DNA from 2 places in the Pontibacillus sp. ABV4_188 genome. Region 2 is predicted to be linked to the other one. Evidence: predicted binding sites of a transcription regulator. Region 2 holds the regulator's gene; the other holds the start of a gene.
What was found. The regulator NrdR, encoded in region 2, represses ribonucleotide reductase genes. The targets are predictions, from matches to a motif close to AACACNATATATNGTGTT.
Positions count from the first base shown of each region.

Region 1: the regulator NrdR is predicted to act here: its motif matches at 6,389-6,406, upstream of ACYX4O_RS13770 (vitamin B12-dependent ribonucleotide reductase).

Region 1 covers NZ_CM149975.1:2,663,064-2,671,048, forward strand. The annotation lists gene ACYX4O_RS13750 (SA1362 family protein) at 1-371, shown strand, start outside; gene ACYX4O_RS13755 (patatin-like phospholipase family protein) at 391-1,281, opposite strand; gene mntR (transcriptional regulator MntR) at 1,661-2,095, opposite strand; gene splB (spore photoproduct lyase) at 2,169-3,200, opposite strand; gene ACYX4O_RS13770 (vitamin B12-dependent ribonucleotide reductase) at 3,715-6,270, opposite strand; gene ACYX4O_RS13775 (rhodanese-like domain-containing protein) at 6,959-7,339, shown strand; gene gcvPB (aminomethyl-transferring glycine dehydrogenase subunit GcvPB) at 7,411-7,985, opposite strand, start outside.
Region 2 covers NZ_CM149975.1:2,956,438-2,964,422, reverse strand. The annotation lists gene mutM (DNA-formamidopyrimidine glycosylase) at 1-368, shown strand, start outside; gene ytaF (sporulation membrane protein YtaF) at 378-1,085, shown strand; gene coaE (dephospho-CoA kinase) at 1,099-1,701, shown strand; gene ACYX4O_RS15260 (glyceraldehyde-3-phosphate dehydrogenase) at 2,531-3,562, shown strand; gene speD (adenosylmethionine decarboxylase) at 3,832-4,209, shown strand; gene ACYX4O_RS15250 (cytosolic protein) at 4,484-4,885, shown strand; gene nrdR (transcriptional regulator NrdR) at 4,908-5,372, shown strand; gene ACYX4O_RS15240 (replication initiation and membrane attachment family protein) at 5,523-6,962, shown strand; gene dnaI (primosomal protein DnaI) at 6,988-7,923, shown strand.

The DNA of each region.
Region 1 (7,985 bases), 290 kb from region 2:
TTACTTATTTTATTATGGCGTTAGCTTTAATTGGCATAGTTGTTCGATTATTTACGGATACGACTAGCTTTTTAATGGATATTCTCGTCACAGTCTTATTTGCAGCAGTCATCATCGGAATTGTTTACTTTATTTTCTCAAGGCGTAATGGTGGGACTTCGAATGAAATGAAGCAATACCGAAAGGCAGCCCGACAATCGAAACAAAAATACAAACAACCGACGACCTCTTCAAGCATAGCAAAAAAAATAAAGCCTTCTACCATTAAATCTAAAGTGAGTAGTAAGAAACAAAAGCAAAGAAAAGAAGCCCCTCACCTTCGTGTGATTGAGGGAAATAAAAGTAAAAAGAAAAATCGAGCTTCCTTCTAATAGAAGCTCGATTTTTTCTTTATCCACCCCAATCTCTTAAGAAAGTGGCTGCATGTTTCTCTCCAAGAGAAATTAATTTATTAATAGAAGCCTCACTTAAATCAAAATCAGTCGTCTCCACATCTTCAACAGGAATGAAAATAATATCTACTGCATCTGCTTTATGAATATATCTCGCATCATGAGCCTGCTTCATCGTTACAAATAAAGCATGAAACATCTCAATCGCGTTTTTAATCTTACGGGCTGGCAGTTGATCATTTCCATTACTCAGCTTCATACCAAGAATCGGCCTCGTCCGTCGCTCTAAATTTGATGTGAACACCCAGAGCGGAAAATTACTTAAAAGCCCTCCATCCACAATCAGACTTTTCTTTTGGTCTTTACTAACCATCTGTTCTGGTATAAAGAAGTAAGGAAGCCCTGCACTCATTCTTACGGCTTTCGCCACAGTAAAATCATTTGGAGAGATCCCGTATACTCTTTCCAAATCATCTGGAATCACTACAATTCTTCCTAATGTTAAGTCAGAAGCAATTACCTTTAACGATCCTTCAGGAAGGTCTCTAAAAGTGTAGACCCCTTTTTTTCCCAACATTTCATATACCCATTCCTCAAGTTTCTTACCTTTATATAAACCCATCCGAAAATATAAAAACAGCCAATTTGAAAAAGGGAACCAATTCCCCATTTTAGGAGGATCTAATAACTTCTTGAGGTGCAGCTCACGGAATAATTGATGAATTTGCTTACTTTTATATCCAGCAGCAAGAAACGAAGCTATAATAGCACCAGCAGAAGTCCCTGCCACACGTTCAAATTGATATCCTTTCTGTTCGACAACTTCAATCGCACCTATAAAAGCAATAGCTTTCACACCCCCGCCTGAGAACACGCCGTCAATCTTCATAAGACGCCCCTCCTTCCCCCTTTATAACTATCTATAATCACGAATGACATGTCCTAGACCAGAAACAGTAGCATAAACGCCCTCATTTGTAAGATTGGTATCGTCATTCCCCCATGTTTTTAGACGTAGCATGATCCTTTTTGGTCATTGTGAACCGGCTTTCAACATACAGATGCCCTTTTACGTCACTGCTCGTTCAATTTTGGTCATACCTAAGCTCTTTTTAGTCATTCCTTCTTACCTTTATGAACAGTTCTTTTTAGCTTTGAGCACTTCGTGAACGCTTTACGACATTGCGACGTATGCTTAAACAGTCTTGAGCTCAAATCTAAGAAACAGAATAATAATTCATAAAAAAAACACCTGAATATTCAGGTGTTTATTCTTCTTTCGCTTGTTCTTCATTTTGCTGTTGAACGAGTCGTAATTGTTCGATGCATTGAGGGTTTTCTTCGAAGAATTGAACTAGATCACCAATGCGGTCAATGGAATTCCAGCTCATATGGTGTTCAATCCCCTCTACATCTTCATATATATTCTCTTTATTAACGCCGATAATTTGTAAGAATTGCTCTAATAGCTCGTGACGGTACACTAGCCGTTTGCCAACTTTTTTCCCTTTAGAGGTTAACACAAGTCCCCTATACTTTTCGTAATTCAGATACTGATCTCGGTCTAGCTTTTGTACCATTTTCGTAACAGATGATGGATGGACTTGAAGATTTTCAGCGATATCTGAAACTCGTGCATAGCCTTTATCCTCTATTAGCATATATATTTGTTCAATATAATCTTCCATACTTGGTGTTGGCATAAAAATCCTCCAATTCTGCCTCAGCCTACTGTTAAAAATGATACACTAGATTCCTTTCAATGACAAGATTGTCTTATGTGAAATAACTGATCTTACTATTCGGAAAATATTCGTTAATGTAGGCTTCCATCGTACTTTTAATATCTTCTTGAGTTTCAGTTGGATAGACGTATTTGCCAATGCCATAACGCCCCCATTTATACTTTCGCTCTTCTTCATCCATTTCAAGCTTTGACTTTGGATAACGCTGGAGGATCACGCGCTTAGCTGGCTTTGTGAAGCGATGCTGAATCAGTTCAAATGTTAAATCTTCCTCATCTACAGAAGATCCTTTCAGCTGCTCATGGAGATGCGCAAACATTTTGTGGTACCCTTCTTTCCACGTATCATCATATAAATAGATTGGGGCCACAATAAAACCTAACGGATACCCTGCATCAGCTACTTTTCTGGCTGCTTCTAGTCGCTTATCTAATGAAGAAGTGCCTGGTTCAAAGTTTTTTATGACATAATCAGCATTTATGCTAAAGCGAAAACGTGTGTGACCATTGTGCTCCGCATCTAATAAATGGTCTACATGATGGTATTTCGTAACAAAACGAAGGCGTCCTTTTTTCTGATCCCCCATAAATTCAATGGTCTTCTTTAATGAGTGAGTAAGGTGATCAATTCCCACGATATCTGACGTACATGCTGCTTCAAAGCGGGTTGGCTCATCACGTTCTAAGATGTATTGATGAGCCTGATCAAAGATTTCTTCTAAATTAACGTATGTTCTGATATATGGCTTTTTGCCAAGAGTTGTTTGTAAATAACAATAATGACAGTGACCCATACAGCCTGTGGCTAAGGGAATCGCGTACTCCGCTGAAGGCTTAGATGTATCAAATTTCAGTGTCTTCCTAACTCCTAGGACGAATGTATTCTTAGCGTTAGCATACTGTCGTAATTCATTATCTCCTGGGATTCCTCGCACTTGGTTATGGGAAGTTGTTTCTCTTATCTCAATCCCTTGGTCCTTGAACTTCTGATAGAGATCTTGTGCTAACTTATACTCCATCGCTCGTGGTTCGACGTATACAAGTTTAGGCATAAATGGTTTCATACAGTTCACTCCTTTATGCCTTAGTATCACCAACTCTTGTGAGGTATTGCTGGTAATGAATGTATCTTAAAGATTAAAAGTGCAGGCGTGGTGCCTAGGACCGTACGGATAAGTCAGCTTTTTGGAAAAGGCGATTAGCCTTTGGAAAAAAGATGACTTATCTCGCTAGGTCCTCCACGCCGGAACTGGATAGGCTCCTCACTCCGCGGGAGTCTCGTAGTCCCCAAGCCTGCCCTTATGTTAATTAGGTGAACGGACCCACTTATTATATTTGCTCTTAAACCGTCACATCCTGTAACTACTTCGAACGCCCCCACATCGTGCGGGGCGGCGGAAAGCGGATGATTTCTCAGACTGTCTTATGCTCAAATCTGTAAACTTAAGCATTCTCTCAGCTTTGAGCCTTCCATAAAAGGTGACAAAATGGAACACTCAACTACTATCATTAAAGGGAGACCTATATAAAAAGCGCGTTGAGAGTTTATACTCTCACGCGCTTTTTAAGGTTTCTTTCTTATAGTCCACACTTCAGCTGAGCGCCACAGTTTGTACATGTGTTACAGCCACCAGCGTCTTGAATTTTACCTTCGCGACAGACTGGGCATGTGTTGCCGACTTCAGAACCGATGGTTACATCCGTCTTATCTAATTCATGAACCGTATCCATTAGAACAACTTTACGGTCATCTTCAAATAGTTCTTGTTGTTCCTCGAATGAGTTGTCCTCTGCTTTGAGCGTAAGAACCTGAGCGTCACGGCTTCCGTCTACATAGACCGTTCCACCTTTTGCTCCTCCTCGGTACAAACGCTGATACACTTGTTCCACTTGTTCAACAGAGTATCCTTTTGGAGCGTTTACGGTTTTAGAAATAGAGCTATCCACCCAGCGCTGAATCACACACTGCACATCCGCATGCGCTTCTGGTTCAAGTTCCATTGCCGTTACGAACCAATCAGGCAGGTTGTTTGGATCTTGCTCAGGGTGTTGACGAAGGTACTCTTCTAAAATATCAGCCTTCACTTCGATAAACTTACCAAGGCGGCCGCTTCGGAAATAAGAGAAGGAGAAGTATGGCTCAAGCCCTGTAGATACGCCTACCATTGTACCCGTAGATCCTGTTGGAGCTACAGTTAAGAGGTGTGAGTTACGGATTCCGTAGTCTAGTATACCTTGGCGAATATCTTCAGGCATGCCTTGCATGTATCCGGTATTAATGAACTTCATGCGAAGCTCTTTGGTTTCTTCTTCTGTTTGACCTTCTAAGAACGGGAAACTTCCTTTTTCTTTTGCGAGTTCAATGGAAGTGCGGTAAGCGGTAGTGGCGATCGTTTCAAAGATCTCGTCCACTACTTTATTCCCTTCTTCAGAGCCATAGGCCGTTTCCGTGTAGATTAATAAATCGTGTAGTCCCATTACTCCAAGACCAATACGGCGCTCACCTAGAGCTTGCTTCTTGTTTTCTTCAAGGAAATAAGGAGTAGCATCGATCACATTGTCCTGCATACGCACACCTGTTTGAACGGTGTTTCTTAACTTTTCAAAGTCTACCACTTTCGCTTCTTTATCGGCTACAGAAGCAAGGTTAACGGCTGCAAGGTTACAAACAGAATATGGTGCTAGAGGTTGTTCACCGCATGGATTTGTCGCTACTACCTTATGTCCATAACTTGTTGCATTTGTTTTATCGTTCGCATTGTCAATAAAGAAGATGCCTGGCTCCGCTGAATAGGTAGCGCAGATATTGATTAAGTTCCATAGGTCTTTCGCTCTCATACGGCGATACGTACGAACTTTATATCCCTTATCCGCCCATTCGCGAACGTCACCAGATTCGTGCCACTCTTCATTGTACGCTTTCATTTCTTCTTTTGTATAACTCTCAACATCCGGGAAGCGAAGATCATACATTTCATCATTCTCAACAGCGTCCATGAAGTCGTTTGTTAAACAAACAGAAATGTTCGCACCTGTCAGGAACTCAGAGTTGTGCACATCATAATTTCCACCGAGATCTAGTTTTTCTTGTGCATCAGCAATGGCTGCATCTGTAAAGCCACCTCTTCCTTCAACGTTCTTATAATTGACGATGCTTTGATACATGTCACGCTCTGTTGCGGATAGAGGAGTAAATTTCAATTTGGCTTTCGCTTGTTGTTTGATGACTTCATCATCTACATTCTCAATCAAGAAGCGAAGGATACGTGGGTTTTGCATCTTCGAGATGATGAACTCCACGATATCTGGGTGCCAGTCTGCTAACATAATCATTTGAGCACCACGTCTTGATCCGCCCTGTTCGACAAGGTGGGTCAGTTTTGCAATATCATCTAACCAAGAAACAGAGCCTGATGATTTCCCGTTTACGCCTCTTGCAAGTGCGTTACGTGGACGTAGTGTTGAACCGTTTGTTCCAACACCGCCACCGCGACTCATAATCTCCATAACTTGCTTGCGGTGATCGGAAATGCCTTCACGGGAGTCTTGAATAAATGGCATGACGTAACAGTTGAAGTACGTTACATCCGTTTCAGAACCGGCTCCGTATAAAACACGGCCTGCTGGGATGAAGTTCAAGTTAGACAGCTCATTGTAAAACTGCTGGAATGATTCTTGTCTTTTCGCTTCATCAGTTTCAACAGCAGCTAGTCCAGTTGCGTTACGTTTAGCGATCTGCTCATAGAAAACCTCAAGAGGCTTATCAATAACGTCTAGTTTACGATTGATAATGCCTGTTTCTACTTCTTCTGGCTTATCAAGTACGCTTCTGAATTCTGGCTCTACTTTCACTTCAGCTTTTGCCTGTTGCCAATCAATTGAGACAATGTAACCTAATCCTCTAGCTGGGAATTTAGGATCGTCTTTAACCGTAAGTACAACAAAGTCCCCTTTAGTAAGCGTAACTTTCTCAGTATCTTTAAAAGCATAACGGTCTAGCATCACCAAACGGGATACACCAGCGTGTGTGATGTTCATATCCTCTGTTACCGGATGTACTTGTTGAAATAAACCGATATCTTTATTAAGTTGTTCTATGTTGATTTGATTCATTGTTTCATTTGCGGTTTGCATGAGCATACCTCTCCTCTACCATAAAAAAGTGTCGGTTGAACTCGACATAATCTAGATGATAACTCTTAAAAGCCCGTCGTTCAACTAATACATATAACATACCACAAAAACGAGTGAGCAAACAATATATTGTGTTCGACATTTTCGATACACCCATATATTGTGTTTTGAACAATGTATAGAAAAATTGTCAATCGCAAAATTCGCCAAGATTTGAAGCAAATAGAAGAAATATAAAGAGAAAAGATGCATTTATGGACAGAACGTATTTTTTTCAAGATTGCTCTTCATTACCTGTCTAGATCCTTCACACATACAGGATGATTGCTCACAAAAAATAATCCCTCATTTATTTAACAGCACTCCCTTTCATCTAATATCTCTACGATGAATCTCGAACGATTAAAAACCATATGTTGTTCGTCTTAATAACCGGAATAAAGAATCGATCATCTATTTATGGCCATTATTTATGTCTTACATATAGTTATAAGACTCCCTTCGCTTCTTCTATATGTAGAAGTTCCCCATCAAAAATTTCATCCAGTAGGAGACTTGACATACGCGTTATACTGACAATGTGAAAATTTAAAAGCACTACCTAATCTAGCTTTAGAAAAAAACTTTGAATCTTATTATAAAGCAAACTATAATAGAGAAAGAAGATAGAACTATAGGGGGAAGATTAATGACCGGATTATGGATACTACTTGGCTTACTTGTTGTCATTATCGGCTATGGCGTCATTAAGTATATGGCTCAACGTCGTTATTTGAAAACATTAACCTCTGAAGAATTCAGACAAGGTTATCGTAAAGCTCAATTAATTGATGTGCGCGAACCAAACGAATTTAAATCAGGCCACATTTTAGGGGCCCGTAATATACCCGTTACTCAATTGAAGCAACGCTTACAAGAAGTTCGCCCTGACAAACCCGTTTATCTATACTGTCAGAACGGATCACGCGCTGCTCGTGCTGCTACTCTCCTTCATAAGAAGGGATACAATGACTTAAATCAGCTACAGGGCGGATTTAAGAAATGGGATGGAAAAGTTAAATCAAGCTAAGCCTAAGAGTGATTTAATGTTTCCTTATTCAAAAAGACTCCTCAACATTGAGGAGTCTTTTCTTTGTTCATTTATTTCAGATAACGTAGAACAGGCTTACGAGCAGCAGTCGTTTCATCCATACGCCCTACAATCGTCGTATGAGGAGCTTCCTGAACAATTTCAGGATGATCTTTAGCTTCCTGATGAATTTGTCTCATTGCTTCAATAAACTCATCTAGCGTCTCTTTCGCTTCAGTTTCCGTAGGTTCAACCATCATGGCTTCTTCTACGTTTAACGGGAAGTAAATCGTAGGCGGATGATAGCCGAAATCAAGGAGACGTTTGGCCATATCAAGTGTTCTAACGCCAAGCTTTTTCTGACGCTTCCCTGATAGCACGAATTCGTGTTTACAATGCTGTGAGAACGGTAGATCAAAATCTTTCTCAAGTTCTCTCATCATATAGTTCGCATTTAAAACAGCGTATTCACTTACTTGCTTTAACCCTTTAGCCCCCATTGTCCGGATGTACGTATAAGCCCGAACATTAATTCCGAAGTTCCCAAAGTAAGGCTTAACGCGTCCGATCGAATCTGGACGGTTATCATCAAAGACGTAACGTTCTTGTACCTTTGTTACGATTGGCTTTGGCAGATATGGAGCTA
Region 2 (7,985 bases):
AAACGTCTCGGCATGTAAAAACCGCCCTATTAGATCAAATGATTGTAACAGGTCTTGGGAATATATATGTAGATGAAGCTTTACATCGTTCTTTAATCCACCCTGAGAGAAAGGGCAAGGATGTTACGAGGACAGATGCCGTTCGTCTACATGGTGAAATTGTTTCCACGCTTCAAGAAGCAGTGGAACAGGGAGGTACAACCATTCGCTCTTATGTGAATACACAAGGGCAAATTGGGATGTTTCAACAGCGTCTTAAAGTTTATGGGCGACAAGACGAAGCTTGTGAACGGTGTGGAAATGTGATTTCGAAAACAAAAGTCGGTGGAAGAGGAACTCATTTCTGCATCCACTGTCAGCCTGAGTAAACCCATTGTCTGACAGTAACAGCGGGTAGGCTCCTTTCATATACTATGCGTAAATATGAGAGAAGGAGCTTACCGGCTATGGCACCATTCACTACCCTCATCCTACTTGCTTTTGCAGTTAGTTTAGATAGTTTTACGGTTGGATTTACTTATGGACTTAGGAAGATGGGGCTTTCTCTACGGGCCATTGGAGTTATTGCAATGGTTTCAGCTGTTTCATTCTTTCTGTCTATGATGATTGGTAAATGGATTGCCCATTTTCTCTCTCCTCACATTACCGAAATGTTTGGAGGGGGTATATTGATCGCTATTGGAATTTGGGTGCTTTATCAGTTCTTTAGAACGGATCAACCTTCAGAAACAAAAGATCCCTCTTCTTATCTATTTAATATGGAGATTAGGTCTCTTGGGATCGTCATTCAAATTTTACGAAAACCGATGAGCGCTGATATAGATCAGTCGGGTTCCATTAATGGTGTTGAAGCATTTCTATTAGGGATAGCCCTTTCTCTTGATGCTTTTGGTGCCGGAATTGGCGCAGCCATGTTTGGTTTCTCTCCACTTACAACAGCTTTACTTATTGCGTTCATGAGTAGTTTCTTTCTTTGGATTGGATTAAAAAGCGGTTACTGGTTATCTTACTTTAAGTGGATTCAACGGTTAACATTTTTGCCAGGACTCTTATTAATCGTTATAGGAATGTTGAAATTTACGTAGTAGGAGGCTTTTAATGGGTGTCGTTATAGGATTAACAGGTAGCATCGCAACAGGGAAAAGTACTGTCTCATTAATGTTTGATGATTATGGGATTCCTGTAGTGGATGCGGATAAATTATCTCGCGAGGTCGTGAAGCCAGGCCGTGATGCTTATCAACAAATCGTAAGCGTTTTTGGTGAAGGGATTTTAAGAGAAGATCACACACTAGATCGAAAAGCACTTGGAGAAATTGTCTTTAATAATGATGAGAAAAGAAAGCAGCTTAATGAGATTGTACACCCTGCTGTGCGTTCAGAGATGGTTCGAAAACGCGATCAATATTTAATGCAAGGGGACAAGGCGGTTGTATTAGATATCCCATTATTGTTTGAGAGTCAGTTAACGGATTACGTAGATAAAACGCTCGTTGTTGCCGTAGACGAAGAGGTGCAACTTAAGCGCTTAATGGAACGCGATGGAAGCACAAAAGAAGAAGCACTTAGTCGCATTCGCTCTCAGATTTCAATTACAGAAAAGTCCAGAATGGCTGATGAAGTAATCGATAACAACGGATCCAAGAAAGAAACCTATGATCAACTCGATGCTATACTTCGGAAGTGGGAAATACTCCCGTAATAGAAAGAGGCTGCTCTTACCACAAGAGCAGCCTTATTTTTATTGGAGTAACTTGGTATTCCACAATGGCCCGCTTATGTGGAAGACCCGAAGATGAGATATTTTAGCGGGAGTGGGCCGTTACGTTTGATGAGTGGGTGGGCTTGCTCGGGGACAACTCGCTTTCCTGCGGGGAGCTGGGAGCCTCCTCGTTCGCTTTCGCTCACTGTGGGGTCTCCCCTAGGCTCCTTTTCCCGCGGGAGTCTCGCAGTCCCCGAGCAAGCCCTGGCTTTAAATAGTTGAACGGCCCCGCAATTTAACATCATGAGATCTGATCTCCCCCTATATGGCATGTTTTCGTTCCCCTAATATGGCAAAGGTGGGCCTGGAAACTGCGAGACTCCCGTGGGCAGAAGAGCCTATCTAGTTACTGCGTGGAGGACCTAGCGTGATAAGTCATCTTTTTTACAAAGGCTAATCGCCTTTTCCAAAAAGCTGCCTTATCCGTACGGTCCTGATCACCACGCCTGCATTTTAAATTCTAGGTGAGACCCCGGAAGCCGGCGTGCCGGGTGAGGAGGCTCACCAGCTCCCCACAGGAAAGCGAGTGGTTTCCAGGCCCACCTTACACTCAACTAAAGCGAACGGAAACATCCTCTAGCTTCGAGTTTTCAAGCTACCTAGTAATCTATAAACAGCACATTAGCTTTCATTGAATGAAGAATCGATGCATATATTACAATAAAGTTTGGAAAAAACCCACAATCTACTCCCTAGGATTCCTTTATTGTGTTATACTAATCATGCGAAATATCAATAAAGTGTATCATAAATGAGAGGGGTATGCAGAATGAAGTCACGCGTTGCTATTAATGGTTTTGGTCGAATTGGTCGAATGGTGTTTCGCCAAGCGATTTTAGATAAGCAGGTAGAGGTTGTTGCAATCAATGCCAGCTACCCTCCTGAAACGCTAGCTCATTTAATCAAGTATGATAGTGTTCATGGTCATTTTCAAGGAGAAGTGAAAGCGCTTGAAGATGGAATTGAAATAGATGGGAAAAAGGTTCATTTGTTTGCTTCAAGAGATCCTAAACAACTTCCTTGGAAAGAACATGAAGTTGATATTGTGATTGAAGCTACAGGGAAGTTTAAAACTAAAGAAACAGCAGGGCAGCATATCGAAGCGGGCGCTAAGAAAGTCGTCATTACAGCTCCCGGGAAAGAAGTAGATGCAACTATTGTTATGGGCGTAAATGAGAGCGTTTACAATGATGAAGAGCATGATGTTATCTCTAATGCTTCTTGTACGACCAATTGCTTAGCCCCGGTAGTAAAAGTACTAGATGAACAGTTTGGTATTGAGAACGGATTAATGACAACGGTACATGCGTTTACGAACGACCAACAAAACTTAGATAATCCACATAAAGATTTGAGACGTGCGAGGGGTTGTACACAATCTATTATTCCAACCTCAACAGGTGCTGCTAAGGCGTTAGGTGAAGTCATCCCTCATTTAAACGGTAAAATGCATGGTATGGCGTTGAGAGTACCCACACCAAACGTTTCACTCGTAGACTTGGTGGTGGACGTCAAGCGTAACGTATCTGCAGATCAAATCAATCAAGCCTTCCTTCATTCTTCTAAGAATGATTTGAAAGGAATTCTTCATTACTCTGATGAACCGCTCGTATCTGTTGATTACACGACATCTGAATACTCCTCTATTATTGACGGTCTTTCTACAATCGTGATGGATGACCGCAAAGTAAAAGTGTTGGCTTGGTACGACAATGAGTGGGGCTATTCCAAGCGCGTGCTTGATCTTGTGAAATTTGTAGGGACTCACTTATCTGCACGTGAAGAAGCCCGTGTTTCTTGAAAGTTTGGAGAGATAAAATAATTGGATAATCCCCCTTTGATGTTTTATACTACTAACAAAGCTTAAACAACCACGTCCCTTTGTATGTGATAAAAAACTTATTGCAAAATATAGGGAAACACTATATACTAACTTTTGAACTTCTGAAATACCGACGAACCTATGACTGCTTAAAGGGTTAGGACCTCTTAGGACTAACTTGCCCCCGTGGTAGTGCATAAGCTTGACGTTTAGAAGTAAACTTTTTTGGTTTTAAAGGGGGACTACCGATGGACACAATGGGTAGACATGTAATTGCAGAACTTTGGGATTGTAATACAGAAAAGCTGAACGATATGACAATGATTGAACAAATTTTCGTAGATGCTGCTTTAAAAGCAGGTGCGGAAGTTCGAGAAGTTGCTTTTCACAAATTTGCACCACACGGCGTAAGTGGCGTCGTTATCATTTCTGAATCTCACTTAACCATTCACAGTTTTCCAGAACATGGCTATGCAAGTATTGATGTATACACGTGCGGGGATCGGATTGATCCTAATGTAGCAGCCCAATATATTGCACAATCACTAGAAGCTAAAACACAAGAAACAGTTGAAGTTCCAAGAGGTATGGGACCTGTCGAAGTAAAGAAATTCAACGTACTCTAATATAAATGTTCGAAAGAAAGTACTCCTATGTAGAGTACTTTCTTTTTTATGGAGCTTTAAAAAGTTCATAAGGGGCCGTTCATGCCCAGTTACATAAGTAGTATAAAACCGTTTCTGAAAAATATTTCAGATTTCTTAATAGGTGAAGAAACGATGGCAGATCGCCTTTAAACAGAATTATTTAGGTATGAATATAGAAAAAGTGAAATTCTTGACAGAAGTGTGTATTTAACCTTTTCGAATTTTTGATATAATAGATTAGAGGTGGACGCATATGAATATTAAACAATGGTTTTCAACATATTTCACGAATCATGCCGAAACAAGTGAAGAGCACTGGAATGAAGCTCTTCGAACTCATTATTTTAAAACAACAAAAGATAAAGCATTTACTCAGTTAGAGGATTATTATAAAAATTCAAGTAAATATAAATTAGTCTCATCTTCTATCGAACATGGAGAGATGAGCTTGCAAACGGTGAAAGGAAAGAAAGCATTTATCGTCGTTAGTATCGTAATGGTTCAACCGTATAGAACTGCGATTGACTATTCTGTTACCACCGAATCTGCCTTACCGTTTGATTTCGGGCATAGTCATAAGTTAATCCAAAAGCAACATGAAGAAATGAAGGAACTCCTTCCGTTTTTGGAAACGGCTATGGCTCATAAAATGTAGAAAGTGTGGAGTTGATTTATCTGTGAAATGTCCTAATTGTAATTTTAAGAGCACTAGGGTGTTGGATTCGCGTCCGGTCGAAGAGGGTAAATCGATTCGACGCAGGCGGGAATGTGAAGAGTGCCATTTTCGTTTTACAACTTTTGAAAGGATCGAAGAAGTTCCTTTGATTGTTGTCAAAAAAGAGGGAACTCGTGAAGAATTTAGTCGAGAGAAGTTGATGAGAGGTCTAATTCGAGCATGTGAGAAACGCCCAGTTGCCGTTGATGAACTAGAGACGATTGCCATGGAAATTGAACGGGAATTAAGAAATCGTGGGGTTTCTGAAGTGAATAGCAAGGAAATTGGAGAAATGGTAATGGACAGACTTGCTCATATTGATGAAGTTGCGTATGTTCGCTTTGCCTCAGTTTATAGGCAGTTCAAGGATATAAATGTCTTCCTTGATGAATTAAAAGATTTGATTAAACAAGATCCAGAGGGGTAATAGAATAGGGCCGGGTGGCTCTTTTCTTTTTTTAGAAGTAAGATCAATGTATACTTAGAAGAAAATGACTGAAAAAGAATCAGGTTTATCTATTTCCTTCGTAATAGAATAGTGCCAATACACCAAGAATATGAGGAAGGAGGGAGTTTCATGAACCATACATCAATTGGGAAGCTATTACCGGTAGATGGGTTTCGGTTATCAGTCGCTCGAAGCATGCCCATGGATTTCACAACGTCCCTGACTCATTTATATCAACCTCTAATCGGGAATGAATCCATTAGCTTATACCAAACGCTATTATCACAGTATGATCTGCAAGAGGAAGTAGGAGGTGTAAATACACACCACCTATTAATGAGTTATCTTAATCTCCCTTTAAATCATATTTACGAAGCTAGGAAACGATTAGAAGCCATAGGGCTTCTTCGAACTTTTGTTGATCAATCAGAGGACCAGACGGTTTATACGTATGTACTACTTCGTCCGTTTACTCCGAGTGAATTCTTTGCGGACGAGATGCTATCCTTGTTACTATATCATCATCTTGGTCAACAAAAGTACGAACGATTACAACGTACGTTTTCAGGTGGTTCACCTTCATCACGAAAAGGTGAAGAAGTCACGTCTTCCTTTGAACACGTATTTTCAATGGGGGGAGTAACCACTGAACCACCACCCACTCATTTTAAAGAGCAAGACCAAGAATTAGTCGAGAGTCAAGGTGCCAACATACAAGAGAATAGAATTGACTTTTCTTATATAAAGCAATCACTTGACCAGAGAATGTTGCCCGTGCAGAGTATTCTTTCCAATCGGAACCAAAAGGTGCTATCGCAGCTTTCTTTGTTATATAATTTAACTACTAATGATGTTGAAAAAGCGCTCTTGTGGGCTCTTAACGATGAAAACCAATTAGACCTTACTGAGTTAAAAGAGGCTTGTCACGACCTTTACCAAAGCAAAGGTGGACAAAGTGAAAACCTTCAAGTCACTCATCAACGTGATTCATTATCTGTCTCTAATGACCAAGAGACGTCAAAAGAGCAGCCGGACAACAAAGAAGAAGCTCTGATTAAACGCTTAGAACATATATCACCTAGAGATTTGTTGTTAGATCTTTCGGGTGGAGCGGAACCTCCTGAGAAGGATTTACGAATGATTCGTGATATTATGACTCAACAAGGATTAACACCTGGTGTGATGAATGTGTTAATTTATTATGTATTACTAAAAACAGATATGAAATTATCAAAGAATTACATGGAAACGATCGCAGGGCATTGGACAAGACTTCAGGTAAAAACCGTTCGCCATGCAATGCGAGTTGCTAAAACAGAAAATAAAAAATATCAGCAATGGGCAAATAACCGTAAAAGCGGAGGGAACCGTTCTTATAATAAAAATCAAAAGCAAGACGTCCTTCCTGATTGGTTTAAAGATCAAAAAGGTCAAAAAGATCAAAAAGATCAAAAAGGTCAGTCGAGTGAATATGATCAGGCTCCAAAACGCAAAGATGGGAAATCTGCCTCGGATATTGAACGTGAAAAGCAAGAGTTAGCAGAAGCTTTAAAGAACATGGATGATTAACGCTTTCGAATAATTTGATTTAAGGATGAGTGAAATGGAACCGATCCAAACAGCTTTGAAGAAATGGATGAGGGAAAGCAAGAACTTTCAAGAGCATTATCAAAGTATGCGTGAGGCAATCTTGAAAGATCCTGATATTCAACAAATTTTGCAGGAGCACACAAACCTCTCTCGTCATGATGTAGAACGCCATTTAATGAAATTATATGAGTATCAATCTCAATCTAAGCGCTGTGAAGGATGCCCTTCTCTGGAAAATTGTCAGAATTTGGTCTCAGGTTACTCTCCGAATCTTCATGTTCAGGGGAAAGAGATTAGGCTGACGTATGAGATGTGTCCCCGAAAAAGACAATCTCAACACCAGGAAGAAAAGCGTTCATTTATTAACAGTTTGTACATGCCAAAAGACATTGTTGAAGCTAAGTTTAAGGACTTGGATCCAGATGATCGTTACGAAGCGATCCGTCAAGCAATGAACTACACAGAAAATGCCGAAACCGAAAAAGGGAATAAAGGTCTTTATTTCCATGGACCATTTGGTGTGGGAAAAACACACCTTTTAGGAGCTATTGCCAATAAATTAGCGAATAAACGAATTGCCTCTTACCTCATTTACATGCCTGAATTAGTTCGTGAAATGAAGTCTTCATTAGGGGATAACACGTTGAAAGAGAAAGTTGAAAAGTTCAAAACGGTACCGGTTTTGATGCTTGATGATATTGGAGCTGAGTCCATGTCGTCTTGGTTCCGTGATGAAATATTAGGCTCAATTCTACAGTATCGTATGATGGAACGTTTACCTGTTTTCTTTACTTCTAATTACAATTTAGAGGAATTGGAAAAGCATCTTATGACGAACAACCGTGGAGATGTTGAGCAATTGAAAGCTGGGAGAATTATTGAACGTATTAAACAAGTGAGTAACCCGGTAGAAGTCATTGGACAGAACCGACGTAGCTAAAACAATAAGTGAACCGTTAGCAGCTCTGCCAGAGGGATGTCCCTCTGGCAGAGCTGCTTATT